DNA from 4 places in the Brevibacillus sp. NPDC058079 genome. Region 2 is predicted to be linked to each of the others. Evidence: riboswitches for the same ligand, from Rfam matches in the RefSeq annotation. Region 2 holds a riboswitch; each other region holds the start of a gene.
The links. Region 2 has a riboswitch for cyclic di-AMP ahead of ACFVS2_RS29415 (CAP domain-containing protein). Riboswitches for the same ligand answer to the same signal wherever they lie in the genome.
Positions count from the first base shown of each region.

Region 1: linked by a shared signal. The riboswitch ahead of ACFVS2_RS18405 (C40 family peptidase) and the one ahead of ACFVS2_RS29415 (CAP domain-containing protein) in region 2 are both predicted to bind cyclic di-AMP.
Region 3: linked by a shared signal. The riboswitch ahead of ACFVS2_RS05045 (CAP domain-containing protein) and the one ahead of ACFVS2_RS29415 (CAP domain-containing protein) in region 2 are both predicted to bind cyclic di-AMP.
Region 4: linked by a shared signal. The riboswitch ahead of ACFVS2_RS28845 (quaternary amine ABC transporter ATP-binding protein) and the one ahead of ACFVS2_RS29415 (CAP domain-containing protein) in region 2 are both predicted to bind cyclic di-AMP.

Region 1 is NZ_JBHVSO010000006.1:49,534-56,776, reverse strand. Features, by position in the region: gene ACFVS2_RS18420 (cytochrome P450) at 1-268, shown strand, start outside; gene ACFVS2_RS18415 (sensor histidine kinase) at 459-1,844, opposite strand; gene ACFVS2_RS18410 (response regulator transcription factor) at 1,845-2,564, opposite strand; gene ACFVS2_RS18405 (C40 family peptidase) at 2,779-3,300, opposite strand; cyclic di-AMP (ydaO/yuaA leader) riboswitch at 3,305-3,444, opposite strand; gene ACFVS2_RS18400 (LiaF transmembrane domain-containing protein) at 3,764-4,168, shown strand; gene ACFVS2_RS18395 (PspA/IM30 family protein) at 4,233-4,928, shown strand; gene ACFVS2_RS18390 (class I SAM-dependent methyltransferase) at 5,023-5,601, shown strand; gene liaF (cell wall-active antibiotics response protein LiaF) at 5,616-6,506, shown strand; gene ACFVS2_RS18380 (HAMP domain-containing sensor histidine kinase) at 6,520-7,243, shown strand, end outside.
Region 2 is NZ_JBHVSO010000014.1:80,683-87,925, forward strand. Features, by position in the region: gene ACFVS2_RS29405 (HAMP domain-containing sensor histidine kinase) at 2-1,093, shown strand; gene ACFVS2_RS29410 (hypothetical protein) at 1,213-1,488, shown strand; gene ACFVS2_RS29415 (CAP domain-containing protein) at 1,637-2,224, opposite strand; cyclic di-AMP (ydaO/yuaA leader) riboswitch at 2,232-2,389, opposite strand; gene ACFVS2_RS29420 (hypothetical protein) at 2,498-2,716, shown strand; gene ACFVS2_RS29425 (ABC transporter substrate-binding protein) at 3,054-4,058, shown strand; gene ACFVS2_RS29430 (helix-turn-helix domain-containing protein) at 4,210-5,799, shown strand; gene ACFVS2_RS29435 (GrpB family protein) at 5,942-6,457, shown strand; gene ACFVS2_RS29440 (aminopeptidase) at 6,568-7,243, opposite strand, start outside.
Region 3 is NZ_JBHVSO010000001.1:1,115,441-1,122,683, forward strand. Features, by position in the region: gene ACFVS2_RS05025 (2-phosphosulfolactate phosphatase) at 1-646, opposite strand, end outside; gene ACFVS2_RS05030 (hypothetical protein) at 761-1,207, shown strand; gene ACFVS2_RS05035 (cold-shock protein) at 1,374-1,577, opposite strand; gene ACFVS2_RS05040 (rhodanese-like domain-containing protein) at 2,008-2,352, shown strand; cyclic di-AMP (ydaO/yuaA leader) riboswitch at 2,437-2,593, shown strand; gene ACFVS2_RS05045 (CAP domain-containing protein) at 2,601-3,332, shown strand; gene ACFVS2_RS05050 (hypothetical protein) at 3,397-3,552, opposite strand; gene ACFVS2_RS05055 (homoserine dehydrogenase) at 3,654-4,664, opposite strand; gene def (peptide deformylase) at 4,695-5,222, opposite strand; gene ACFVS2_RS05065 (aminotransferase class I/II-fold pyridoxal phosphate-dependent enzyme) at 5,402-6,709, shown strand; gene ACFVS2_RS05070 (DMT family transporter) at 6,844-7,243, opposite strand, start outside.
Region 4 is NZ_JBHVSO010000013.1:111,451-118,693, forward strand. Features, by position in the region: gene kdpB (potassium-transporting ATPase subunit KdpB) at 1-392, opposite strand, end outside; gene ACFVS2_RS28825 (Na-translocating system protein MpsC family protein) at 560-928, shown strand; gene ACFVS2_RS28830 (hypothetical protein) at 985-1,395, opposite strand; gene ACFVS2_RS28835 (glycine betaine ABC transporter substrate-binding protein) at 1,414-2,349, opposite strand; gene ACFVS2_RS28840 (ABC transporter permease) at 2,346-3,185, opposite strand; gene ACFVS2_RS28845 (quaternary amine ABC transporter ATP-binding protein) at 3,169-4,395, opposite strand; cyclic di-AMP (ydaO/yuaA leader) riboswitch at 4,789-4,935, opposite strand; gene ACFVS2_RS28850 (cation transporter) at 5,681-5,881, opposite strand; gene ACFVS2_RS28855 (heavy metal translocating P-type ATPase) at 5,946-7,243, opposite strand, start outside.

The DNA of each region.
Region 1 (7,243 bases), on a different contig from region 2:
TTATGAGCAGCCTGAACAATTCATTCCAGAGCGTTTTGACAGCGACCTCTTAAAAAGAAATCCAGCTTATGCTTATTTTCCATTTGGCGGTGGGCCGCGTGTTTGTATTGGGAATAACTTTGCTTTGATGGAGGCGGCTTTGCTATTGGCGACGATCGCACAGCGATATCGACTACGTCTGGCTGAACCGAATCAGGCAGTGGAGCCCGAGCCGTTGGTCACCTTGCGTCCCAAAAACGGACTGCCGATGCGTTTGGAGAAGAGATAGAAAAAAATGGAAATTGAGGGCAAAAAAAGAGGCATCTTATCACTACGGTTTCGCCGATTGTGTCAGATACCGAACTGGGGGTTATTTATCACTGAAAGCAACATGCTTACAAAAATTATTTTACTAGTAAAATATAAAGAAATAATTAAGTGGGAATAAATCTATATAAAGTAAGGGTAGCTTGTGAAAGCTACCCGTGGAAGAAGGGGATGGTGAAGGAGAAACTGCTTCCCATTCCCAATTCACTGTTTACCATCAGATCTCCGCCGTGAAGCCGGACGATGCTCTTGCAAATCGTTAAGCCTAAGCCTGTACCGCCACTGTTGCGATTTCGTGATTTTTCCGCCCGATAAAACTTGGTGAAAATCTTCGGCAAGTCTTCGGAGGCGATTCCTTCTCCTTTGTCGATCACAGTAAAAAGGACATGTCCTTCTCGCTGATCACAAGTAAGGTAAATGGAGCCATCTGGTTTATTGTAGTGAATGGCGTTGTTCAACAAGTTTTCCATGACACGTCGCAGCTTGGTCTCATCCGCTTCGATGTGTAGTTCATTGGAAATACGCAGCTTCCATTGAAAGGTGAGGCCTGCCTCTTTGATTCTTGGCAAATAGTCCTCAATAATTCCTCTCAAGAAGCTTTTGACATGAATGCGGTTAATGTTGAGTCGGACTTCGGAGCTTTGGGCGGTGAAGTCCTGCAACTCATCTAGCAGCTTTTCCAAGTCAGTCGTTTTTAACTCGATTTTGCTCATCTGTTTCTGTATTTTGGTCATATCCGTCACACGACCGGAGCCGATATATGACGCATACCCTTTGATCGTGGTGAGAGGTGTGCGGAAGTCGTGGGCGATCGAAGCAATCATTTCGGCCTGTCTTTCTTCCGCTAAGCGAAGCTCATCAACCATATCCCCGAAATATCGAAAGAGTTGGCCAAACTCATCATGCGATCGATACGTAAATGTCACTAACCGTTTCCCTTCCTGGATTTCTTGGGTGACGCGCGATAATTCGTTCACGGGCCGTAGTATCCAGCGAACGAACAAAGCGAGTAGAACCAATCCCACCAGACTAATGCTTCCGTAAATAAACCAAAGCATCATGGAAACCCCTGTCGTAGCCATTATGTCGTAATCATCTGTGTAGAAATAAACAACGATCTCCCCTGTACGCGGTGGCTCCTGCTGAAAATGGTACTCAGCTACCACTTTGAGGTCATTTTGCTTGGCAGAATCGCCACGGTTTGATGAGGAGGGAGAAGGCATTTTCAAATTATAGGCGCGTGATGTTTTGCTGTAGATGGTGTTTCCATTGGCATCCTTCACGAGCATGCGGTACATCACGTCGTCTGGCAACTGCTTTTCAAGCTCCAATCGTTCGATTGGGTCCTTGAAATTACTGACGAGAAGCAATTGATTGAGCATGACCTTCTCTGCGGCTTCCTTCTCAGCCTGGTACTGATTATGCCGATCATTTTTGAGTTGAGCGACAATAATGTCTTGAAAAACGAATTTAAACAACAAGATGTTTAGTGTGATCAAGGAAATGAAGGAGAGAAAAATTTTATTACGTAAGCTCATTTAAAGCTTCTCCCCGATAAATACGTAGCCTGTCCCCCATTGTGTTTTAATGAACTGACGCTCTGTTTCCAGCTTTTCACGGAGGTTTTTGATATGGACGGTCACTGTATTGAGCGAGCCATAACCATATCCCCAGACGCGGTCGTAGATTTGCTCTCTTGTAAAGACGATGCCCGCATTTTCTGCGAGGAATGTGAGTAGTTGGAATTCTTTGGTAGAGAGCTCGATTTTTTGATTACATACATAAACGGAATACGTTTCTTTATGAATTTCTAGGTCCTTGAATTTCAAAACTGTAATCGGAGAAGAGGCTGTTTCCTTCTCAGGCTGCTCCTCAGTATGCTTGCGAATGCGCTCATAACGACGCAGGTGGGCACGAATGCGAGCGAGCAGTTCTTCTGTATCAAAAGGCTTCGTAATGTAATCGTCTGCGCCAATTTCAAAGCCGACTACCTTATCTACCGCTTTTCCTTTTGCACTGAGAAACAGTATAGGCAAATCCCATTCACGGCGAATTTGAGAACAGAGCTCGTAGCCACTCATGTTGGGCATCATAATATCCAAAAGGATCAGATTGGGTCGCTCTCCTTGGCTGAGTAGGGAGAGTGCATCTTCTCCACTCTCTGCGGAGGAAACGGTGAAGCCCTCGTTCTCCAAAATGTCTTCTAGCAGTTCAATAATCTCCAGATTGTCATCGACAATTAAAATGTGATCTTTCACCGGAACAACCCCCAGTTACTTCTATTAATAAGGAATACCATTCAAAGAATGGGTCTTGTCTATCATAACATGCTTTGACCTGATCAGGGGAAGAAACCCCGTAAGTTATTAAGTTGTTCTAATATATGAGGGTACCTCTTTAGACCAGGTACTAAATTCCGTCAGAAAAAGCCAGAGACGTAGTGTCCCTGGCTTTTATTATTTTGCCGAACGACTATTTTTGAGCTGGTTTTTCCGGCAACGATGCAGCTTGCACCGCTTTTTCCTTTTTCGGAGTTTCTGCTTTCGCTAGAACAGGAACGCTGAGACGCTTGGCGCCTACATAACGCTTGCTCCAGTAGTATGGATCGCTCAACTTGGTGTTGACGACTCCACGACCAGATTCCGAGTGCACGAATGTGCCGTCTCCAATGTAGATACCCACGTGAGAAATGCTGCGACCGTTCGTATTGAAGAATACGAGATCGCCTGGCTGCAAATCTTTTCTGGTTACCTCTGTACCTAATTCGTACTGGGAAGCAGAATTGTGAGGCAGGTCTACACCTAACGCATCAAATACGTAGCGCGTGAAACCGGAGCAGTCAAAGCCCTTTTTGGACGAGCCGGAAGATTTGTAAGGGGTACCGTACAAGTCGCTGACTACTTCATTGAGAGTATTCTCCTCAGCAGCCTGTGCAGCGCCTGCCCCCATAGCAAGCATTCCAGCCATAAATAAAGATAAAATCACCTTGCGCAAAAGAAACTGCTCCCTTCGTGAGCCTACGAGGTTAGCTGAAGGGTTCGGTCGAAAGGACGCCCTAGGCTGCTAGGAGTAGCAACCATTCACCCCAAAAACGTGGTTCCCCCGTTTCCGCCAAGCGGAATTCGGCTATTTTTCGATGTTTTTTTACACGCACTCTTACGAAGATTCTACGCCAGTCCTTCTTTTCCTTCTTTTTCATCTACTTGTTCACATATTCGTCACAAAAATACCGTCAAATGCTGTAACGTTTTCGTTCAACAGTGCAAGACGCCTTTCGACGCGCGCTTGTTCTGCCTTGCGGGACAGCTTGTCCGATTAGGGCAGGAAATTGTCTCCGTCCAAGGACGGAGGGAAAAACCAACCGCACGCCCGTTATGGGAAGCCTATACCGAGGGCTACAATAAGGGCATAACGTTCCACAAGCACCACATGCAAAACGAATGGAGGTAAGCGAGTAATGAGCGAACGGTCTGGCAAAGTTCTACTCGGGCTGGTTCTGCTGCTAGTCGGTGGGTTGGTTCTTCTAGATCTGGTGGGTATCGATATCGGAGACTTGCTCGGGTTCATCATTCCCGGTGTGATCATGATATACGGTGCCAAAAAGATTATGGGACAAACCGGTTCACGCTTTTGGGGAATCCTAGTCTTCCTATTCGGGTTCCTGATGTTGATTGGCAAGCTTGACCTACTATTTCACGCACTTCTGGCCATTGGGGTGATTTATCTGGGATATCGCTTACTGCGTCCCAGTCAAGAACCTAAACAAGCTCCACCTGCTTGGGAGCGTGAATGGGCCCAAAAAGTATTAAAGGAAGATACGCTGGACGCTTGGGAGAGAGATGTAAGAAGACGCCCACAATAACGCCTATGTCGCAAGAGTCTTTTGGATGAACAATATGATGTGATATGATGAGGAGGAAAAAATAATGAGTATCTTTAAACGTTTGCGTGACCTGACAGTAGCTTCGGTGAATGATGCATTGGATTCGATGGAAGATCCGGTAGTAATGCTGAATCAATATATGCGTGACATGGAAGTAGAAATCGGACAAGTTGAAGTAGCAGTTGCCCGTCAGGTTGCACTGGAAAAGAAATTCCGCCAGCAATTGGACGAAGCCAATGCTCTGATCGAAAAACGCGATCGTCAAGTCAAGCTCGCCTTGACTGAGGGAGAAGACGAGTTGGCTCGTCGAGCACTCGCTGACAAGAAGCAGTACGAAGGCCGTGCAGCGGAATATGAAGGTCTCTACCTGTCAGCATCCGAGGCAGCTACGCAAATGCGCGAGAAGCTGGCTGAGCTGAAGGAAGAGTTCTATAAAATGCGTGCGAAAAGGTTCACACTGATGGCACGTGCACAAGTAGCTCGTACACAAAAGCAAGTCAATCAAGCAGTTGTCGGTATCGGCAATCCGTCCGCAGGCCGTGGCTTCGCCCGCATGGAAGAAAAAGTCATGCGCATGGAAGCAGAAGCGCAAATGAGTGGACAATGGCGCCAAACAAACCGCGCTTGGGAGAACGCTTTGTCTGAACTGGAAAAGGATGATCTCGATGCAGAACTAGCCAGCATCAAAGCATCCATTAATGAAGTAAAAACACCGGTAGCCAAACCTGTACAATCCTAATTCGACAGGAACTGGGGGACTGGGTGTAGAATAGATTGTGTCAATTCGGCAGCCTGTGTACATCAGGCTGCTTTTCCCCTAGGAGGTACGATTCTTGCAGGACTTCTTGGTCTTTTTGCGGCGATTTATCGCTGAGCCTGGACGCGTTGGTAGTATAATCCCCAGCTCTCGTTTTTTATGTGAGCAAATGTTGAAAAGCGTCGATTGGGCTTCAACCGATGTGATCCTGGAGCTGGGACCTGGTACAGGGGCATTTACCCAAACGATCTATCAGCGCTTGCGTCCCGGCACACAGTACGTGCTTGTGGAACGAGATTCCCATTTTCGCTCTATGCTTCAATCACGTTTTCCCGATCTTCCTATCAGGGAGGAAGCGACTAAACTTAGGTCTTACTTGGAGGAGCAGAACCTTGCAGGTGCAGATGTCATTATCTCAGGTCTGCCATTCGCCAATTTTCCACAAGAGCAGAGGGCAGCAATTCTGGACGAAGTTCAATCTGTACTGAAGCCAGGGGGCCTATTCATTACATTCCAATATTCGCTACAACTCCAAGCTGAGTTGCAGGATCGTTTTCCCTGGGTCAAGATCGACTTTACCCTGTTGAACATTCCGCCTGCATTCATCTATACATGTCGTAATGGTCAAAGTGAAAACGATCAGCATGGGGCGTGAGAGAGGAGACTTTTGTGAAACTGTCCCGTTTGCACAAAATGTTGGCTGGTATCCTGATTATTTTTACGGGAATCGGCCTTTTATTAGACAGTTTGGGTATCATTTCGTTCGGTTTGTTTGATTTGTGGCCGATGGTGCTTATTTATTTCGGCCTTCGTTTGTGGGGGCAGAAAAATCGGATTGGCGGAGGGATTCTATTCTCCCTGGGGACCATTATCGCGATGGATATGTGGTTTGGTGTTGGGATCGATGATTTGTTCCAAATTGCAGTGCCAATCGTGTTTATTTATTTCGGATTTCAATTGATTCGGGGCAAGAACAGCAAAAGAGATCACCGTGTGAATCAACCTTTGGGCGATACGGGGACCCCATCTGCTGCGGAGACGATTATGACAAGTGATGCGAGTGTTCCGAGTGACATGAAGGTTTCAACAGAGGAACGCCCTTGGCTAGACGGCTGGAACAAATGGAAGCAAGTTGGTGGCAAAATTCCTCATCACGAAAGAATGTCTTCATCACCTGACGACACGTTGCCAAAAGATTCCCGCAGTTCTCTGATTGGAGATTATCACCTGACCTCGGGGCGTTTTGAACTGAATCACTTGCATGTCTGGCATGGAATCGGGGATGTTGTGATTGATCTTTCCCGTGCAGTGTTGATGCGAGATGAGGCGGTTCTTGTCGTAGAGGGTTGGGTAGGCGATGTGACGATTTATGTGCCTGTCGATCTTCCTGTATCGGTAACGGCAGGGTTGAGTATTGGTGACCTGGAGGTGCTAAGCCACCGTCAGGGAGGTATCAATCGCAGTGTTAAGATTCGTTCTGATCAGTATGATGAAGCATTGCAAAAAGTAAACTTGCATATCTCGCTGCTTGTCGGCGATATAAAAGTCAAGTACATCTAGGAGGTACTGGCGGATGCGTCGACAGCGATTGGCAAGTATTCAGTGGCAATACGTGCGCTATGGCATGTTACTGGCCGTCAGTGCAATTACTGCCGCGTTTATTTGTTTCTTTTGGCTATACTTTTTATGGAGAGATCACCCCGGGATTCATCGGTGGTACAACGAAATGATCAGCGACCGCAACTTCGTGTGGTGGCTTAAAGAATATATAGGCATCAATCTGCCTGCCGATCCAGAGGGCTTGATTCAGCTTGCTGCTTTTGTTGTCTCTTTGCCTGCAGGTGTTTTAGTGGCATTGATCATTTCCTATATCATCGGCAATTTGTTGAAAAAGAGACTCAGTGTACTGTGGGAAGCTGCCATGAAGCTTGGGCGCGGAATGCTGTCGTATCGTGTTCCCGAATTGGGCGTCGATGAAGTCGGCGAATTAGGATGGCAGATCAATCGCTTAGCTTCACAATGGGAAGAGCAAGTGGCATCTTTGCAGCGGCTGTCGAACCACAATGCGGCTCTCGCAGAACAATTGAAGCATGCAGCGGTAACAGAGGAGCGACAGAGATTGGCGAGAGAACTGCATGATGCAGTCAGCCAGCAGCTGTTCGCCATCGCCATGACGACTGCGGCGATGAAGCGGCTTGTAGAAAAAAATCCACAACGTGCAGCACAACAGATTGAATTGGTCGAAGAGATGGCAGCAGCTGCACAAGCGGAGATGAGGGCATTACTCTTGCATCTTC
Region 2 (7,243 bases):
CATGGTGAAGAGGAGACATAGCTTTCGTTCCAAAATGCTTGGGCTTCTTGGGCTTGGCATGCTTCTGGCCGGTATCGTAACCTTTCTGCTTTATAAAGTACTCCAGTTTTACTATCGGATGGAGGTTAAGTACGAAGATCCGCTCGCCCAGGTTCGCCGTTTCATCAGGGAGATGGGGGATATCAATTTCTTTTTGCTTGTCTTTGCTCCCATTGCGATCTTGTATTTCTATCACCTGACCAAACGGTATGCGAGCTACTTTCGGGAGATTTCCACGGGCATTCATTATCTCGCCAGTGGAGACTTTACTCGGCATGTCCATATTCCATCCAATGATGAGTTCGCAGATATCGCCAAGGATATCAATCTGGCAAGTGAAATGCTGCAAAAGGCGGTAGAAAGAGGAGATTTCGCCGAAAGCAGCAAGGATCAGCTTGTTTTGAATCTGGCGCACGATTTACGCACACCGCTGACATCCGTACTGGGTTATTTAGATTTAGTTTTACGAGACGAGCAGATGCCAAAAGAACAAATGCGGCATTATGCGACGATTGCTTTTACCAAGTCGCAACGATTGGAAAAGCTGATTGATGAGCTCTTCGAAATTACGAGAATGAATTACGGCATGGTCAACCTCGAGCAAAAGGTCATTGATTTGAGTGAATTGCTTGTCCAGTTAAATGAAGAGATGTATCCTTCCTTTGAGAAAAATGAGCTAGTCGCACGATGTACGATTGCTGCTCAGTTAGTAATCGTGGGAGATGGAGAGCTGTTGGCGCGCGTATTTGAGAATATCCTGACCAACGCGATACGCTACGGGGGCGATGGCCAATTTATCGATTTGAACGCTTATCGTGAGGGCGATGAAGTGGTCGTACAAATCATGAATTACGGTGACCAGATACCTGAGGAGGCGCTGCCGCATATTTTTGAAATGTTTTTTACGGGCGATAAAGCGCGAACGCATCAAGGGGGAGGCACAGGACTCGGCCTGTTTATTGCAAAAAATATCGTCGAGAAGCATCGGGGAACGATTTCTGTTCAAAGTGATTTGATTCGTACATGTTTTGAGGTCAGGTTGCCGTATGGATGAAATGATCGCAAAAAAATGGAGACGCTTCAATGTCTCCATTTTTTTTATTGCATGATTCATGGGAATTCAAATTTTAACAGAATATTCTTATAACGAAACGAATTAACTTTGGGGGAGTTATGAATAAATACACATGGACATTGATAGGTGCGGTAATTGTTGCTGGAATATCATTGGCTACTTGGGCTGGGGCCATTAACCAAGGGGATAAGGAAGCACTACAGGCATATAAAAAAATGGAACAGGCACGTAACCAAGAGAACAAACCCTTAAGAAAATCGAGTAGGAATGTAACCCTGTCAGACTTTTCAATTCAGGGAGCTGTTTTACCAGAAGCAGATAAAATACGTAAATACAACGATACGAATATGCAAGGACTAAGACAAACCAACTAGAAATGGGAAGTAAATCTGAATAAAGCGTATAAAGCTAGCTGTTGGCTTTTCACGGAGATAGATGTTCAAGGGCCACTCCAGACAAGGCTTCGAAAAAACAAGAAAGCCGGGTCCCCGCTAGAGGACTCGGCATTTATATCCAATTTCATTATCCGATGAATTCTTGTACCCAGTATCCATTCACAAAGCCTACACCGATTTTGGTGAAGGAAGGATTCATGATGTTTTGACGGTGTCCTTCACTGTTCATCCATTGGTTCATGACTTCCTCAGCGGTGCGTTGACCCATGGCGATGTTCTCACCCGCGGTCATAGAAGATACACCGAATTGTTTCATCATGTCAAATGGAGAGCCATACGTAGGGCTTGTATGGTCAAAGTAGTTGTTGTTGGACATATCAGCCGCTTTTGCTTGTGCAACTTTGTTCAGGGAAGCATCCAGTTCCACTGGCTTCAGACCTGCTTTTGCACGCTCTTGGTTTACCAAATCAGTTACTTGCTTCCCAACAGAGGAAGCATCCACTTGTTGGTTAGCTTGTTTTACTGGCTGTTGAGCTGGCTGCTGTTGATTCGCTGGTGCTGCGTAAGGTGCTTGCATTTGCGGTTGGACAGGTTGCATATATGGTTGATACCCGTATTGCGGACATGTGGTAGCGGCAGAAGCTGTGTTAGAAAAGCCGGAAAGAACAAATCCCAATCCCAATGTCGCGATTGCAATAGTACCAAGGCGTTTCATATTCACATCGTCTCCTTTTTTTTGCCTACGAGGTTAGTTGACGGATTCGGATTGAGGAAACAACCCTACGCACTTTGGCGATTCACCCCATGCAGATCTCTCATCTGCAAGTAAAAAAGATCCCCCGCACTTCCATTCGAGAGGAAGTTTCGGCTGTTTTGTTTGGCATGACCTAGAATAACAGAGATTCACCGGTGAAAGAAACCCGTAAAATTTGGTAGGATTAATAAGAATATCTCTTGTTTTATTGAGAGGGTGGAGTCCGACACTCACTTGTCTTGCATCGGCAACGCCAGACCGCTCGAACAAGCGCTTCAGCACGCAGCTACTGAAATGCTCTCCTTGCTAGTCGAAGACTATCGGCTCTCGGTAAATGAAGCAAGCCTGCTGCTCGGCCAAGTCGTCGAATATGAGGTGGCCAACGTGTTCAATCCCGCTTACAGTGTCGCCTGTAAAATTCCAAAAGCATATTTACCTGTTCGCAAATCCTAGCCGCTCAATCGCTTAAGTGGGGTCTGACGTTAAAAGTTGAGTCAGAAAAAGGGATGCGCATATGATCGGCGGCTGCTCCGAATGCTTCCCGAGCTGATTCAGCATACCTCATAGACAGTGCAGGTGGATAGGGCCTCTTATGCGAGGCTCCTTTTTTTATTGTTTTTCGTTAGTCAGGAAGTGACGAGTTTGTATAAAGCTGGTCGTAGAGAATGTGTATTGAGCATGCAATCCAATTTGGGGTAAAATTTACTCAAGTAAGATGATAATGATTATCACTATAAATCAACGAATTGTTTTGCTACAAAACATAAAACTTATTGGAGTGAATTTAATCATGGCAAGATCGGGATTTATGAAAACAGGATGGATATCGCTTATAACGGCAGCAATGATTACGGTGACAGGTTGCGGCTCGACAGGCGATCAAGCTGTGGCCACGGTGACTACCGATCAGCCTGCACAGGCAACGGCAGCGCCAAGCGAAGCTCCGCCTCAGACGGAAACGCGCGTCGTAACCGATGGCTTCGGAGAGGTAGAGATTCCGACAAATCCAAAGCGAATCTCAGCTCTTTATCGTGAAGATTATTTGGTTGCGCTTGGGGTAACGCCTATTGTCCAATATTATAACCCGATGTGGGGCAAGCAGGATTATTTGAAGCTGGAAGTGCCGTTGTTCGACGTGACCGGCAGCATCGAAGCCATGCTTGTGTCCGAGCCGGACTTGATCATCGGCGCCGGAGAGGTCGATGTAGCACAATACGCGCTCTATTCCAAGGTTGCGCCGACGTTCCGCTTGCCGGACGACGTACTTGCGGATTCGCGCAAAACATTGACCTTAATCGCCGAATTGCTTGGTCTCAGCGACAAGGCGGAGCAGGTTCTTGCCGATTACGAAGCCCGTATTGTCGATGTGAAGGCGAAGCTGAACGCGGCGATCGGCGATGAGAAGCTTGTTGTTCTGCGGATGAACGTCGTAGATAAATCGATTAATATTTTCGGCATTCATAACACGTTTGTCGGACAAATCTTGTATGAGGATCTTGGGCTGAAGGCGCCGAGGTTCGCCGAGGCGATGACGGAGGGCAATATCGTCTTGTCGAAGGAGGTCATTCCGGAGCTTGACGCGGACCATATTATTTTGCTTCCGTCCAACGGGACGTGGGAGGATGAGAGCAACACGAAAGCGCTTGAGGAAATGAAGGCAGATCCGTTATGGCAGACCGTTCCTGCATTTAAGAACGGCCATGTATATCCCGTAGAGAGATCGTATTGGCAGACGGGAGCCATTACGGCCAACGGGTTGAAGATGGATGATTTACTTCGATTATTGGCTTCTTAGCAGGAAATAAGAGTGATTAAGTTCATTGGCGGGACTCATCGCCATAATTGAGAAAGAGCCGCTTTTCAACGAAGGTTGATGGGTGGCTCGATTTGATTTACACTATATTCATTGAGAATGAATATCAATTAAAAGGCGGTTGATAGTAACGATGGATATTGAACAGCGCAAACAAGCTGGGACTGCTCCTTTAGTCCAATATGCGCTGCGATCGATCCGCTTAGTCGTTGCGGGCGAGCAAGCAGAAATGAGTGATTTGGACGGCAGCGATAGAAACGATAAGGAAAGCTTTGAACTGCTCATTATAATGAGCGGGACGGGACAAGGAAAATGCTATTTGCAGGGGCCAGGAAGATCTTTATATGTTGATCAAGAGGTTATGAGCTGCAGCTATTACCAAGTGTGCTTCGAAACGAGCGGCTATGAAGCAGCTTCGAGCTTGCTGCCGGATAAGCAAGAGCTTGCCTGCGCACCCTTCGCGAAGACGATGGAGCTGCTTGATGAGTTATATGAGCTCCGCGGGGCGAGCGACGAGCTCGAGCTGTTCCAACGATTTGTGAGATTTCAAGAGCTGCTGCTCTTTCTATTCCGCCAAAATGCACCTGCAGCCGAGGATAAGGGAACGGATATCGAGCGGAATGGGGTAGAGCTTAGCATACGGCATATTCATCAGTATTACCGTGAGCTTCTGAACTTGGAGGAGCTGTCCTCCCTCGCAGGCATTGATCGCTGGAAGTATACCCGTCTGTTCAAAGAGGCTACGGGTCAAGTACCGCTTCAGTACTTGAATGAAGTACGGATTAATCAAGCCAAGAAGTGGCTGGCAAGCGCCGATGACAAGCTGCTCGATATTGCGCTGAATGCAGGTTTCAACAATGAATATTATTTCAATCGTCGTTTCAAGCAGACGGTAGGCATATCGCCCGGACAATACCGTCGCAGCCGCAAGGGACAGCTTAGAGTAGTAGCGCCGTATTTGGAGGATTTCATAGTCGCGCTGGATATGCAGCCTATCGCCCAGTATTGGCATGCGAAATGGGGAAAACAAGACTATCTAGGCTTAAACCATATTCCGACGTTCGACGAGAACGGCGGCAACTTTGACGCGCTTTCCGGTTATAAGCCGGATTTGATATTGCTTATAGATCGTTACGAGCAACTGCAATATTCTCAGTGCCGACGCATATCCAACACGTGCATCCTGCGTGAGCAGACAAGTAATTGGCGTACGCTGCTGCGTACCGTCGCTGATTATTTCGGTCGGACGGAGTTGGCCGACGATGCTATCGCAAAGTATGATTTCAAAGCACGGAGCACGAGTCATACGCTGAGTCAGGTTATGAAAGGTGAAACGGTCGCTTTTTTACGTATCTCGGCGGACCACATCATCCAATATGCGGGAGAAGGGCAAGGCTTTGTTTCGACTGTTCTCTATGGCGATGTTGGCTTGCGCTCCCATTCCGCAGTAGGTGTAGCTTCAAAAGCGAATAGGCCGGGCATGTTCAATCTCTCTGTAGAGGACCTGCGTACGTTAACCGCGGATCATCTGTTCATTACTTTCGATAAGTGGCATAGTCAGGCAGAAGGAAAGGAGAGGGAACTGCTGGAGCAGCCAGAGTGGCGTGATCTGCCTGCTGTACGAAACAACCGCGTTTACGAGGTTGATTTTCTAACTTGGATGAATAACGGAATTATTTCCAACGGCAAAAAAATCGATGATATACTGCGATCGTTAGCTTGATTTGGTTTTGCTTGCGACTGAATGGTCTGCATCTGTACAGAGATAACAAAGTTTTAGACCAGGACCGTTGAACTAACGGGCAGTTACGCTCAACGAATTTGGATTATAATAGAATGATTAATTTGATGCAGAGGTGATAGGAGTGCTAGGACTACCCAAAGGTAAAGTCTTTCTTATCGCTTGGACGGCAGAGTGGGAGAAGGAATTTATATGGGAGAAAACACAGATAGAAAATGAACTTGGCGAACTTATCTTGGCAGTCCACCATATAGGCAGTACGGCTGTGAAAAACTTATCGGCGAAACCTATAATTGATATTGGAATTGAATTAAAAGATTATCAACATGGGAGTGAATGTGTCCAAGGCTTAGAGAGGCTTGGATATGCTTATAGGGGAACAAACATACTTCCCGACAGACATTATTTCAGTAAGGGTGAGCCAAGAACTCATCAAATTCACATGTTCCAAACAGGCAGTTTGTATCTAGAAAAGATACTTGCATTTAGAGACTATTTATTGAAAAATGACGCAGCACTAAACGAATATCAAGAGTTGAAAGTGAAACTCTCCCAGAAACACGAAAAAGATAAACTACTGTATACGGATGAAAAAACTGAGTTTATAAATTCAATTTTGGACAGTTTAGGATTCAACTAACGGGTACGATAGCTCAATGGACCAGGCCAGTCTAATACTTTATTTTCTCTGAACAATAGAAAATGGGCTAGGGAACCTCATTCCCTAACCCATTTTTTCATTCATTTCATTTAAATCAAATTCTCCGGATTCAAGCCTTCCAGCTCTGGCAACACAAAGATCCCGTCTTTTCTGATCAGCACATCGTCAAACCAGATTTCGCCGCCGCCGTATTCAGGGCGTTGGATTTGGACCAAGTCCCAGTGAATGGAGGAGCGGTTGCCGTTGTCTGCTACTGTGTAAGCATTCCCTGGCGTGAAGTGGAAGCTGCCCGCGATTTTTTCGTCAAACAGGATGTCCAGCATTGGGTGGAGGATGTGCGGGTTGAAGCCGATCGCGAATTCTCCGATATAGCGTGCGCCCTCGTCAGTGTCGAGGATGTCGTTCAATGCTTTGGTATTGGAGCTGGTCGCTTCCACGATTTTTCCTTCTTTGAAAGTGAACTGAACATCATTGAAGGTAACGCCGTTGTAGATCGATGCCGCGTTGTAGAAAATCGTTCCTTCCACGGAATCGCGCACAGGAGCGGTGTATACTTCACCATCCGGGATATTGCGTTTGCCGTCGCATTTGATGGCATTGATTCCTTTAATGGAGAATCGCAGGTCAGTTTTTGGACCGACAATGCGTACACGATCGGTGCGCTCCATCAGCTCTTTCAACGGAGTCATGGCAGCGGACATTTTTGCGTAGTCTAGATTGCAGACGGAGAAGTAGAAGTCTTCAAAGCCCTCGAGACTCATTTTG
Region 3 (7,243 bases), on a different contig from region 2:
TGCTGATCAGTTCTTGGCCGGAAGCACATTTCTGCAAGTAAGCGGGAAGATGATCTTTGGCCGATCGGAAGGCTGCCACCGCCATTTCGGCCTCTGGTGACAATCGATATCCCTCCAATCCGTAAAGCAGCGCACCTGCCGCAATCATATCCTCAATAGCCGGCCGCAATGCTCCATTTCCCCACCGTTCTCCGCAAGCAATGACCGTTACGGTTCCTTTCTGCTGCTGTATGTATCTGGCGACGGATGGTGCATTTCGCAAGCACGCAGCGATTACCTTCGCACCAGTTTTCTTTGCCAACACGGTACAGGTCGATCCGTTTGGCGAGGGTAACACCATTCTACTTCCCATCGGAACCGTTTTCAGACAGACGGGTGAAAGTGAGATTGGTTCTCCGCGTTTTCCAGCGAGCAGCGCTGTTTTTTGTTTAGCGAATGCTACGGCTGACTCATCCTTTACCTGATAAGGATAGACGATGCCTCCACGTCCCGTTACGATATCGACACACGTGCTGAAGGAGAGCACATCGATAATGACGATTATATCCGATGCTGCACCGACCTGTTCCACTCCTTCGTATCCCCAATCAAATCGTGCCGTATAGTCTAGTTGTTTGCATACAGGCGTTTCTCCCAAATCCTCCACCATCCTCTATCAAAAATAGTTACTCGTCCCCTTACGTTCGCCGTTACAAATCAAGGCAAGAAACAATATCGTATTATTGTCCCACTAGTTTACACAAGAATGGAGTGAACATGGATGTCTGAAATCGAATACGACGACGATCAAGGTGTTACGGAAAAAAGAAGTCACAGACGCCCAAAAAGAAATACTGTGAGAACGACTGGTATTTTGCAAAACAACCTCGCTGTTGCTCTCACTGCTCACCTCGACCTGGTAAATCTGAACACAGAAGAAGTTGAAGTACGTGTGCAAGTATTGAACTGGGGTAACGCAGTTACGCAAACGAATCCAGTTAGCACCTTGCTTGACATCACGCAATTTATCCCTGCGAATACTCGCACTGCTTTCAATGCGCTGGTCCCCGCTTCTTTCCACTATGAAGTTCGCCTTACCGTAGCAGAAAACAACGGAAATGTCCTTCTCACCACTTATGGCCGTACTTCCATCGGCGGCGGTCAAGTGGTCGGTCTTTCAGTTCTTGACAGTCAATTCCAAACTGTCGAAATCGAAACTTGTATTTAACTATTTTGTAGGAAGAAAATGAGGAATTATGGTGGGACGCCATAGTTCCTTTTTTAAACCATTCGCATGCAGGAAAAGGCGCTGGGGACTATCCCAACGCCTTTTTACTTTTATGACCACGACAAAAAAACTGCCCTCGAAAGGACAGTTTCTTTTAAAAGGAGACTTACAGTTTTACTACGTTCTCAGCTTGTGGGCCACGGTTGCCTTGAACGATGTTGAACTGAACTTTTTGACCTTCGTCCAAAGTTTTGAAACCGTCACCTTGGATTGCGCTGAAGTGTACGAATACATCGTCTCCGCCTTCTACTTGAATGAAACCGAAACCTTTTTCTGCGTTAAACCATTTTACTGTTCCGTTCGTTTGCATTTAAAAAAACCTCCAAAAATTCAATTTGAATATGCTAGTCATATTTACCGAAGCAAATAAAGCTCACATATCATGAAGAAATACCAGATCATGTGCTATGATACGCCTTCATGATATGTGAATTTTACCTACTCAGCAAATATACAAATGTCAGGGGACGGAACTGCAAAATTAAAAACTAAACCTTTTGAAAACCTAAAACAATGAAAGCCCTTCCTCTCTTCCATCCTTGCGGCTCCGATGACCGCGCCAGTGTGAATCGGGGATTCAAAAATGTTATCCATCAGCATACAAACACCTCGATGAATGATTAGGTATCAATTTTTCAAGTAGCAACCTCATTCTACCATGGTTGTCCAATAAAAGCAACCGTTCACCCTTATACTGGAGATGGCGGTACTCTGTTACAATAGCATTGGGAGGGATTTCATTGCAAAATCATACTTTGACAACCATTAAATTATCCGAATTGCTTCAAAAGAAAGTGCCCGTACTTTTATTGGACGTACGCGACGCCGAAAAATTTATTTCTGGCAGCCTCGTTCATGAAAACGCATCGACACGTAACGCCCCCTATCTTCTAATGAAGGAACAGGACAAGCCATTCGATGAAGAAACCGAGAAACTTGCGCAAAATGTGCAAATTGTTACTGTATGTACAACAGGTAACAAAGCGCAAAAAGCTGCCGCTCTTCTTCGTGAGCATGGTTTTCAAGCAAATGCATTGGAAGGCGGTATAACCGCATGGAAGGAACAATCAAACGAATCGAAATGAGCCTTATTTAACAACGCTTTCAGCTATTTGCCATATATTACTCCTTTATTTCGATTGGGATTGTCTGATATCGTTGTTCATGCCAAACGAAATAAGCCGAGACTTCCTCTTGAAAAGGAAGTGCGGGGGACTTTTTTGTGGATGAGATATGCCACATTGGGGTGAATCGCCGAACTGGCGTAGGGTTGTTTCCTCAATCCGAATCCGACAACTAACCTCGTAGGCAAAAAAAAGGAGAGATTTGTTTAATGAAACGTTTTGGTTCTGTTACAATCGCGATGACTCTTGGTCTGGGCTTGGCTTTGACAGGGTTTGCTACTTCTGCTTCGGCTGCTTCTAATTGCCCTGTTCCTGGCGGACAATTCCAATATTATATGCCACAATTCCAAAAAGCTCCAAATTCCCAGCAATTTTGGAACTTCTTTCAACAAAAACAAGGCTTTGCCCCTGGACAACAAATGCCAGTACAACAGCCAATGACACCGATGCAACCTGCAAAGCCGGTGCAACAAACACCGGTCCAACCAGCACCAGTTCAAGCTGCACCAGCGCAACCTAGCAAAAACGTCGCTCAGCCTGCCGCTCCAGCAACTCAAGTGGAACAAGGAAAAACGGGTGATTTTGAAAGACAAGTCGCGGATTTGGTGAACCAAGAACGTGCAAAAGCAGGTCTCAAGCCTGTTCAAATGGATGCAGCACTGTCCAAAGTAGCGTTGGCAAAAGCACAAGATATGTCTGCTAACAACTATTTTGACCACAACAGTCCAACGTACGGTTCCCCATTTGACATGATGAAACAGTATGGCATTCAGTACTCGACTGCAGGTGAGAATATCGCCATGGGTCAACAAAGTCCACAAGAAGTTATGCAACAATGGATGAACAGTGAAGGCCACCGCCAAAACATTATGAACCCTGCGTTCACAAAAATTGGTGTAGGCTTCACAAATGGCTACTGGGTACAAGAATTTATCGGATAGAACGCATAGCATGAAACGAAAAGCCGGTGTCTCTTAATCGAGACCCGGCTTTTTCGTGTAGGCATTATTCCTGCTGTGCTTCGGATGCCTGCTTTTTAGGGGTACAACAGCAGCTCTCCTGCTCATTTACCAAAGCGACGTCCTTTTGATTCATTTTTTGCTTGGTTGGGTAAGCAGATACTTGCTGCAGCTCGGCATTGACATCAGACGATTGGTTCATCCGTATGGCCCCCTTGCCGTTTTTTTGTGGTGCACCCCTAGTATGCTCGCGGTTGTAAACGACTCATTCCTAAGGAACACTGGAAGCACATGCAAATGAGCCTATCTGCTAATGATATGTTCAAGGTCTTTTAAGGCAGCCGCTGCTGCTGCGACAGGATCTGATTTTCCTCCAACGACCAATAAATCCCCCATGACATCTGTTTCTACCCGTATGGCTTTTGTCGTACCTGATACAGATGCAAATGGATGGGTAAGGTCTACTGCACACAGCTCCACTGCTACAGAAACCGTGCCATTCACTTCCTTTTGGATGCTTCCGATCAGCTTGGGAATCTTCGTCTGCTTTTTCCACGTCTCGATTTGTAACGAGGTTATTTCGCGAATACTTGCGCGTGTGACATCGGTCAGATTTACTTGCGCGCCAAAAGCGGCGTTTGCCAAGATCGTGAGCTTCGAAGCTGTATCCCAACCATCGATATCGTAAGAAGGGTCCGGTTCGGCAATCCCCATTTTCTGCGCGAGCTCGACTGTTTCACCACAGGTGAGCCCCTCTTCCATCATTTTTGTGAGCACGAAGTTAGTCGTTCCCGTAAAAATGCCTTCGACTCGCTTCACTTCACAGCCTGCCAAGTTATATTGCAATAGATCGATCGTCGGTAGAGCAGCTGCTGTTGCCCCACTCACTTTCAACGCGACGCCATGTTTTTTGGCTAGAGCGGCTAAGCCAGCATAATCGACAACAAGCGCGCCTTTTGAAATCGCGATTGCATGGATAGCATTTTCCAATGCATATCGAATAAAAATAAGTCCTGGCCCTCCCTCTTTTTCAGATGGACCAGCCTCGATGAGCACATCCGCTTGAACCGACTTGATAAATTCCAGCGCATTCCATGATGGATTCCTTGCTTGTTTTGTATGAGCATAGTCTTCCCATCTTCCTGAATCAATACCGTTCTCATCGTAGAGACCGGAAGTAGAACGAACGACTCCGACTAGTCTGACATCCGCTTGATAAAGCTCGCGGTACCGCTCCCGTCGCTGCTCCAGCAGTCTGGCTACCTGCTGTCCTACTGTTCCAAAGCCTGTCAACATAATATTCCAACGCTTCATGAGTTAATCTCCTTGCTGTTTATGCTCTGTTTATTTCCCACGCTTTTTTCTACGTTTAGCATGTATCCGGTGTAAATCCTCGTAATTCAATTTCTTTCCCGTTTTTGCCGAATAAATCTCTTCCGTATGATCAATAAACAAAATTCCTTCCAAATGGTCCATCTCGTGCTGAATACACCGAGCAAGGAAATCTTCCGCTTCGATTGTCTTTGTTTCTCCTTGCCGGTTCAACGTCTGAACTTTGACATAATTCGCCCGACGAACGATTCCAAAAACACCCGGTATCGAAAGACAAGCTTCTTGCCCTACCTGCTCACCTGATTTTTCCATCAACACCGGATTGATCAGTTCAATCAAGCCGCTGCCGCAATCCATCACAACTAAACGCTTCGGGATGCCAATCTGGATCGCAGACAAGCCTGCTCGACCTTTCGCAGCGTAAATCGTTTGGGCCATATCATCCAAAATCTTTTCAACCTGTGGAGTAATGGATGGTACTCTTTTTGAAGTTTCACGCAAGATAGGGTCTCCCAGGCGAACGATCGTGCGTTCAGCCATTTCCTTCTCCCTCCCGCATTACTCAGTTTTCGATTTCAAAGTAGCAAATCAGGTCGCCGCTGTCAAAAGGAACCTTGCAAAATCTGAAATATCCCACTGGGCAAGGGTGACAAATGCATGTAGATACGCTATCTTTATTGGTAAAGATAGAATGTTTGTATATGAAAAGGGAGGCTACCATGCATTCATTAGCATCAACGCTGAACGAAACTATCCAACGCGAAAACCCACACGTATATGAAATGCTGTCCAATATCGCCAAGCTGATTTATTTCCCAAAAGAGGGGATTCTCAGCCAGTCGGCAGAAGCGAAAGCAAAAGCGAAAAAGTACAACGCAACCATCGGGATTGCACTGGAAAACGGTCAACCGATGCATCTTAAGGTCATCCAGGATAATCTGTCTGCTTACCAGCCAAAAGATATTTACGAATATGCTCCCCCAGCAGGAAAGCCTGAGCTGCGTGCAGCATGGCGTAAAAAAATGATCGAGGAACAGCCTTCACTGGCTAACCATACCTTTAGCAACCCCATCGTTACAAACGCATTGACGCATGGCCTGAGCATCGTATCTGACTTGTTCGCTGACAGCGGCGACAGTGTCATCATCCCAGACAAAAACTGGGAAAACTACGAGCTTACCTTTTCGATCCGCCGTGGTGCGGAAATGGTCTACTACCCATTGTATAACGACGAGATGAAATTTAATGCTTCTGCTTTGCGTGATGCCATTCTCGCACAAAAAGACAAAGGCAAAGCCATCGTCGTACTCAACTTCCCGAATAACCCAACTGGCTATACACCAGGTCCAGAGGAAGGAAAACAAATCGTCGCTGCACTCAAAGAAGGCGCTGAAGCTGGAATCAACATTGTCGCGGTGACGGATGACGCGTACTTCGGCTTGTTCTTCGAGGACTCAATGCACGAATCTCTCTTCGCTAGCCTGTGCGACGTTCACCCGCGCATTCTGCCTGTAAAAGTAGATGGCGCTACCAAAGAAGATTACGTATGGGGCTTCCGTGTTGGATTCATTACGTATGCATCTCCATCCAGCGACTTGCTCAGCGCTTTGGAGCAAAAGACAATGGGAATCATCCGCGCGACTCTTTCCAGCGGATCGCATCCTTCCCAAACGTTCGTACTGCACGCAATCACTGCTCCGGAGTATAAAGCACAGAAGCAGGAGAAATTCGATATCATGAAAGGCCGTGCCAACCGTGTCAAGGAAGTGCTCGACACCGGAAAATACAATGACGTGTGGACTTACTATCCATTCAACTCCGGCTACTTCATGTGCCTCAAGCTAAAGACTGTCGAAGCGGAAACATTGCGCCAGCACTTGCTGGAACAGTATGGCGTCGGTACGATCGCTCTCGGTCAAACCGATCTGCGCATTGCCTTCTCTTGCATTGAAGAAGAAAACATTGCTGACTTGTTCGAATTGGTCTACAGCGGTGTAAAAGATTTGGAAAATGCATTAACCAAATAAATGTAACTACCACTATTGCAAAAGCGTCTTGGCCTCGTGTCAGGGCGCTTTTCGTTTTCTTTCAAAAAAAGCCCCGGATACTCACAAAGTGTAAATGCGAGGGTTTCCGAGACCTTTCTATCATGCTATTTCTATTAGCTTTCCATTGACGAACGCATACGCCGCGGCTGCTGTGTACCGATAAAAATGGAGGCGAGCACAAGAATCATTCCCGCTCCATGCATCCAAGTAAATGCTTCGTTCAAGAAAAAGACAGCCACGAGAGCAGCACTTATCGGCATCATTCCGGTGAACAAGCCAGCTTTCGAAGCCTCCACCTTCTCCACTCCTTTGTACCAGAGAAAGAAGGATAAGATGCTTGCCGTAAACGCATAGTACACAAGAAGCCACCATACATTTGCAGGTACGGCGCTCCAATCAAACCGCAAGCTTTCCCAAATCGCAAACGGGAGAAACAAGACAAAGCTGATGACATTTATCGCGGCCGTCATTTGGAAAGGCGTAATTTTCCCAGAAAGTCTTTTGGCGAAAATC
Region 4 (7,243 bases), on a different contig from region 2:
TCTCCTGGGATGATATCTCCTGTTTCGACCAAGACCCGATCACCTTTGCGCAGCTCGCCAGATGAAATAACCTGCACACTGCCATCGGCTTTGAGTCGCTTGGCCTCCGTATCTCGCTTGGCTCGCCGCAATGTATCTGCTTGTGCTTTCCCGCGTCCTTCTGCCAATGCCTCAGCAAAATTCGCGAACAACACCGTGAATAATAAAACGGAAAAAACGACTGTATTCCACCCTACCTGATCCTCCGTACCAAAATACTTCGGAAACAACAGCATCAGCAAAATCAGAACCGTCCCGAGCTCTACGACAAACAGCACGGGATTCGACTTCATGACAAGCGGATTCAGCTTGCGAAAACTATCAAGCAGGGCCTTTCCTATCAATTGTTTCATAGCTCCTCCACATGCAATAACGCATAGATCAAATATAGAAAAATACCAACAGCAAAAATGGAGACGATCACCACAGGAATGTTTTCCCCCTCTTTTTTCGTAGGTTGACAGCCCCAAGACGGCTGAGTAATATTAGGCACAATGATAAATTATGGGAGGTATGGCGTTTGGCCATCTCTAACAAAAAAAAGCTGGAAGCCGAAATCAGCGAAGCATTCATAAAATTTCAGCGCGAACTGATTGGACGAGGTCCACAGGAAGCGAAGACCTACATCGTCGGTGATATGGTCATCGTCAGATTCAAAGGTGTTCTCACCGTCGAAGAAAAGCATCTGTCCAGTCACGATAAAGGTCGCCGCATCGTAAAAGAAATGCGCGAGGTTCTCCGTGAAATGTACAGCGAAGAATCGGAAGAAATCGTAGAAAAGCTGACAAGCCACAAGGTATTATCGAGTCATAGCGACATCAGCACGAAAATGGGTGAACGGATCGAGGTTTATGTATTGGACAAGGACCTCGAAAAAATGTTGGGCTAATTTTACGAAATGCGGCTCCGCCTTCATTTGCAGGCGGAGCCTTTTCTATTCCTCTCTTACCCACTCATCTGTTCAGCCAACCAGCCGTAGCCTTTATACCCGGGCTGGCTCACAATGACGTGATTCGCTCCGAGCGCCTTGTATAACATCGCGTTCCGATGCTCCTGCGTCATCACAAAAATCCGGCAGGTGCCCAACTGCTTGAACAGTGTCAGCAAGTCACGTCCCTCCGTCCACTCATCGGGAAAGATGTAGACGGAATGGTAGAGCAGCAAGGATTCCTGATCGCGGTAGCACTCGTCAAATGAGATGGGCAAAAAACGCTGAATCGTCTTGTCTCCAGGCACCGCAGTCAATGAAAAGGCACCGGGATTCCTCCCCCAAAAAGCTGGCAAACTGTCGCAGCATAGTGTCTGAACAAAAGAAGTGAATGCTTCTCCCTTGCCAATTACGAGATAATGCTTCATAGCAGCGCCTCCCCTTCCTTATTGGAGATCCTCAATGGACGAGATGTTCATGTACGAAGGAACCACGAGTCCGATTTTGGTTCCGTCGAGATTCGGACCCAAATCCTCGATTTGCCCACCAAATTTTTTCACATAGCTCTTATCTGTAGACGGCAGCCAAGCCGCAACCATCCCATCTACATCCCCAATGGCCACTCCTGCCCACATCGGTCCAGTCTGCACCTGACTCAATTCGACTTCATACCCCAGCTTCTTCTCCAGCACATGCTCTACGACATGCGAGCTGGCAATCTCGGAATCCCATGCTACATAAGCGAGAGTTAGTTTCTCTTTTTGAACAGGCTTAATGCCCTCTACCCATTTCGCTACTTTGGCTTCGTTGTTTTTTACCCATTCCGCAGCGGCCACTTCTGGATCTTTTCCGTCAATCATTTGAACCATGACCGACTCCATATCGGCTGGCTCCCACCAGAACTTATCCAGAAATTGATAGGCAGCAGGCTGATCCTCTTTCAGCCCTTTGCGCACGATGGTATGGATTTGTTCCGCTCCGCCAAAGCCGTTCTTCGGATCCGCCAAATATTTCAAATCCATCTTTTTAAACATCCAATGCGGTGTCCAGCCCGTAATGATAATCGGTTCCTTCGCTTCGTACGCCTTGATCAAAACTGCTGTCATCGCTGCATCTGAGCCTTCGACAAGCTGCCACTTATCCAAGCCATACAGGTTCATGACTTCCTCTGTCTTCACCATCGAGCCAGCTCCTGCGTCGATTCCGATGATTTTGTAGTCGAGCTTTTCTCCTAGCGCGTTGTCCGACGTCTCAGAAGGAATAGGACCGATCACCGTTGCTGTCGGTATTTGTGTGTTTGTGTTTTGGCTGGAGCAGCCTGCAAGCCAAGCTGTCGCTCCCATCATCACTGCCAGTAAAGCTGGAACCGTTTTGTTCATCATGTATTTCTCTCCTTTTTTCCTGCATGTTGAGTAAGCCGATCCAAGACGATAGCGATGATCACGATGGATAGCCCCGCCTCGAATCCTCTTCCTATATCCACTTGGGAAACGGCACGATATACGTCTGCACCCAAGCCTTTCGCCCCGATCATAGCCGCTATGACCACCATCGACAGGGCGAGCATGATGCACTGATTGACTCCCGCCAAGATCGTGGATTTCGCATACGGCAGTTGTACTTTCACGAGCTTTTGCCACCCAGTTGCGCCAAAGGCGTCCGCCGCTTCCTCCATTTCCGCTGGGACCTGACGTATGCCTAAGTTCGTGAGACGCACGATTGGCGGCAAAGCAAAAATAACGGAGGCAATGACTCCCGGCACCTCGCCCAAGCCGAAGAAAAAGATCGCGGGAATCAAATAAACGAACGCTGGCATCGTCTGCATCAAATCCAGTACTGGCGTGACCAGATTGCGAAACGTATCGTGTCTCGCGCAAAGAATGCCCACTGGAACCCCGATGGCGATCGAAATCATGGTGGAAGTGAGGACGAGTCCCAATGTCTCCATCGTTTCATCCCAGTACCCCAAGTTGTGGATGAGAGAAAGTCCGATAACCGTAAAGACCATGGACGCTCTCCCTGCAAAAACCCACGCAGCGGCCCCTAGCAGCAAGATGAGAATCAGCGAAGGTATCTCTGCCAAAACCGTGGAACAGTAAGTCACCATCGTGGAAATGACGATAGACATTGGATCAAACAATACCCCTTTGTACTGGCCCAGCACCTCCACGAACCCTTCCATCCATTCGCCAATCGGCAGCTTAGGCACGACGTCCATCACTCATCACCTCTGCTCTCTGGTGCTCTTGGACATTGACTTTGCCTACCAGCCCGCCAAACACCGCTCCTTTTACGATGACACCCAACAAACGCTGCTGCTCGCCCACTACAGCAATCGGGACGTGCAGATCTGCCATCATCGGAAACAAACTGTGCAGACGTGCGTCAGGTAAAACGGTAGGGAGGTCGGTTTTCATGATCATCTCCAGCGAATCTCCCGAACCGATCGCAAGTGATACGTCATACGCCGTAATCAAGCCGAGCAGTGTGCGCTTTTTGTCCACGACGTACAAGCTGGACACACCGTTATCCATCATGAGTTGCAGCGCCACTCGCGCCCCTTTGTCAGGCGTGATTGCTTCTGCCCGTTTCATCACATTTTCAGCAACGAGGACCCTGGACAGGTCGGCATCCTCCACGAATTTCCGCACGAATTCATCCGCTGGGTCTGCCATGATTTCTTCCGGGCGGCCGATCTGAATGATCTGTCCGTCTTTCATAAAGGCAATCCGATCGCCCAGCCGCAACGCCTCGTGCAAGTCATGTGTAATGAACAGGATCGTCTTTTTCATCGTCATCTGAAGCTCCAGCAGCTCATCCTGCATATCTTTTCGAATGAGCGGGTCCAGTGCACTGAACGCTTCGTCCATCAAGAGAATATCTGGATTATTAGCCAACGCCCGCGCCAATCCGACCCGCTGGCGCATCCCTCCGCTCAATTGATCCGGGTACGCATTTTCCCACTCGGTTAATCCAACAAGCGCGAGTGCTTCCCGTGCTTTTTCTTGCCGGAGCCCTGGTGGTACTTGTTGAATCTCCAATCCAAACTCGACGTTTTCTCGTACCGTCCGCTGAGGAAACAGGGCGAAATTTTGGAAAACCATCCCGAGCTTCTTCCTCCGCACCTCGCGCAAAGCCGTCGCCTTCATGTCCACGATCTCTTCCCCATCGATCTCGATGCTTCCGCTCGTTGGGTCAATCAGTCGATTACACAGTCGGATTAAGGTTGATTTGCCACTGCCGGACAGGCCCATGATCACGAAGATTTCACCTTCCTCGACTTCAAAGCTGACCTGATTTACCCCGATAGACTGGCCCGTTTGCTTGTAAATTTGTTCTTTTGTACGTCCTTCCGCCAGCAGCTTCAAGGCCAGCTCGGGCTGCTTGCCGAACACTTTTGTCAGTTGATGGACTTTCATTTTGGGCATGGTATCCCTCATCCTTCGTTTTTTCGTAAATGTAAAAAGCCCGCGAAGTTTCCACACTCCAGCAAAACCAAGCAGGCACGCTTGATTTTTACTCGTGTTGAAAATCCGCAGGCTTACGTAATACCTGGCGTCCATTTTCAGGACGCCCTGTACTCTGTCTTCCTGATTTCGATTGTCAGCGGTTTATGTCGTACCAACTGCCTCCCAGCGATCCACATCATTTCTTTCACGACTGTATCGCGTAAGCTGCTTATCGGTATTGCCATAAAAAATAGGCCGATCCATCCTTTTTCTCCAGAACAAAGGTCCCAAAGAAAAAGCCTGCATCGGCCTATTACACGCCCGCAAGGAATCCCCTTGTTGCGCATAAAATGCCTAGACTTTATCCATCCATGACCTTCCCTGCTTTGGCCGACGAGGTTAGCTGACGGGTAGGATGGCAGAGAAGACATTTCCTCATCCCTCCTGATCACTCAGGATTAACCCCAAAAGATTGGTTCCCCCGCTTCCGAGAATCTCGGAACTAGGCCGTATGTGTTGTTTCCTATTGAATCGTGATTGTGATTTGAATTATACGCTCGCTTCCAGTTATTGTGAACGTTCGTTTAGCACGGTTTTAACCGGATTACGGCTTTCTTTATGAGTCGGATTGAATTAGCTGTTGGTTGCTTATTCGATTGAAAGATTAGTGCGCTATACTCGCTATTGTGGCGGGAAGGAAACAGGAGAAAACGCTCAGATTCTTGGAACCCCTGCGAGGGAGCATGGGGTGCCCGGCTCCGTGAAAAAAAGCGAAACCGCGTCCAAAGTTGACTGTTCAGGATGCGTCTCAGAGGTGGACGCTAAAAGCAGTTTCTCTTTTTTTCACTACGCCTCGGTAGGTGTGTCCAAAGATCTTCGCTTATTTCTCCTGTTTCCTCTACGAGCTGTTGAGTTTCTACATGCTTTTTTAAAGACCTTTTGAATGCTACTTTCAAGATGAAAAAAGCGACTTGGGAAGAAGAACATTTCCAGTCTCAGCGCCTCTGGAGCCCTACCTAGCGGAGAAATGAATGGCGGGGGTTTTCAGCTTTTATCACATACAAAAACGTTGTAACGTTTTCAGTTTTGAAGCGCTCCCGACATTCATTTCGTAGCGGACAGTTTAACCCCTTGCGGGGCGTAGGCCGAAGCGTAGACTGGAAATGGGCTTCTTCCCCTCCACTACAGCCACTTTTACCTCAACACAAAAAAGCTCCCGCCTCAATGAATCAGGCAGGAGCTTTGCTTTTCAAAGACACGCTGATTAAACGACGTCGTAGCCTTGGTCTTCGATTGCTTCTTTTACTGCATCGATAGTCAAGTTGCTCTCGTTGTAGGAAACCTCAACCTTTTTTTCTGCCAGGTTTACTTTGCCTTCTGCACCCAGATCTTTCAATGTGTTCTCGATGCGTGCTACGCATTTGTTGCAAGACATACCTTCTACGTTCAATGTGATATTTGTCATGATCAATCTCTCCTTACATTTTATGTTGTATAGGTAAGGCGGACAAAGCCGCTTGTTACTGTTGTTACAGCTTTACTCGTTGCAGTCTCAGTGCGTTGAGTACAACGGATACGGAGCTGAAGGCCATTGCGGCACCAGCGAGCCATGGAGCGAGGAAGCCGATTGCGGCAATCGGGATGCCCAAAGTGTTGTAGGCCAATGCCCAGAACAGGTTTTGCTTGATGTTGCGAATGGTGCGTTTGCTCATCTCGATGGCGTCAGCGACACTAGTCAGTTCGCCGCGCATCAAGGTAATATCGGCTGCTTCCATAGCCACATCTGTACCTGTACCGATTGCCATACCGACGTCAGCGGTAGCAAGTGCAGGAGCATCGTTGATACCATCGCCGACCATCGCTACTTTTTTGCCTTGTTCTTGCAGTTTTTTCACTTCTGCGGCTTTGCCTTCAGGCAGGACTTCTGCGATGACGTGATCGATTCCTGCTTCACGGGCAATGGCCTCGGCAGTTTGACGGTTGTCACCGGTCATCATGATTACAGTCAGTCCCATTGCTTTCATGCGCTGAACAGCTTGCTTGGAGGTTGGTTTGATCGTATCCGCTACGGCAATCAAGCCAGCGAGCTTGCCTTCGACGACTGCGAGCATCGCCGTTTTACCGGAGCGCTCCAGTGCCAGCATGGTATCAGACACTGCTTGGTACGAAATTTGATGTTTTTCCAGCAAGCGACGAGTACCGACGAGTACTTCTTTGCCAGAGACGGTTGCCTGGATACCGAAACCAGGAATGGCTTCAAAAGATCCTGTATCGGTCAGGGTGATTCCTTTATCCGCAATACCGCGAACGATGGCTTGAGCCAATGGGTGCTCGGAATTTTTCTCAGCGGCACCGACCAAAGAGAGCAGCTCTTGTTCTTCGATATCAATGGCGATGACGTCTGTCAGTTCTGGCTCGCCTTTGGTTACGGTCCCTGTTTTATCGAGGACGATCGTATCCAGGTGGTGAGCCGTCTCCAGATGCTCCCCGCCTTTGAACAGGATGCCCAACTCAGCTGCGCGTCCAGAGCCCGCCATGATCGAGGTCGGTGTAGCCAAACCGAGGGCGCACGGGCAAGCGATTACGAGTACAGCAATTGCTTTTTCCAAAGCCTCACCGAAGTTGCCAGGTATAACGAAGAAGTACCAGATCAAGAAGGTAAGAATAGCAATCCCTACTACGATTGGGACAAAAATCCCGGAGATGCTGTCAGCTACGCGCTGAATCGGTGCTTTTGTTCCTTGTGCTTCTTCCACTACTTTAATGATTTGCGCCAGAGCCGTTTCTTTTCCGACTTTGGTTGCTTGAACCTTCAAGAAGCCGTTTT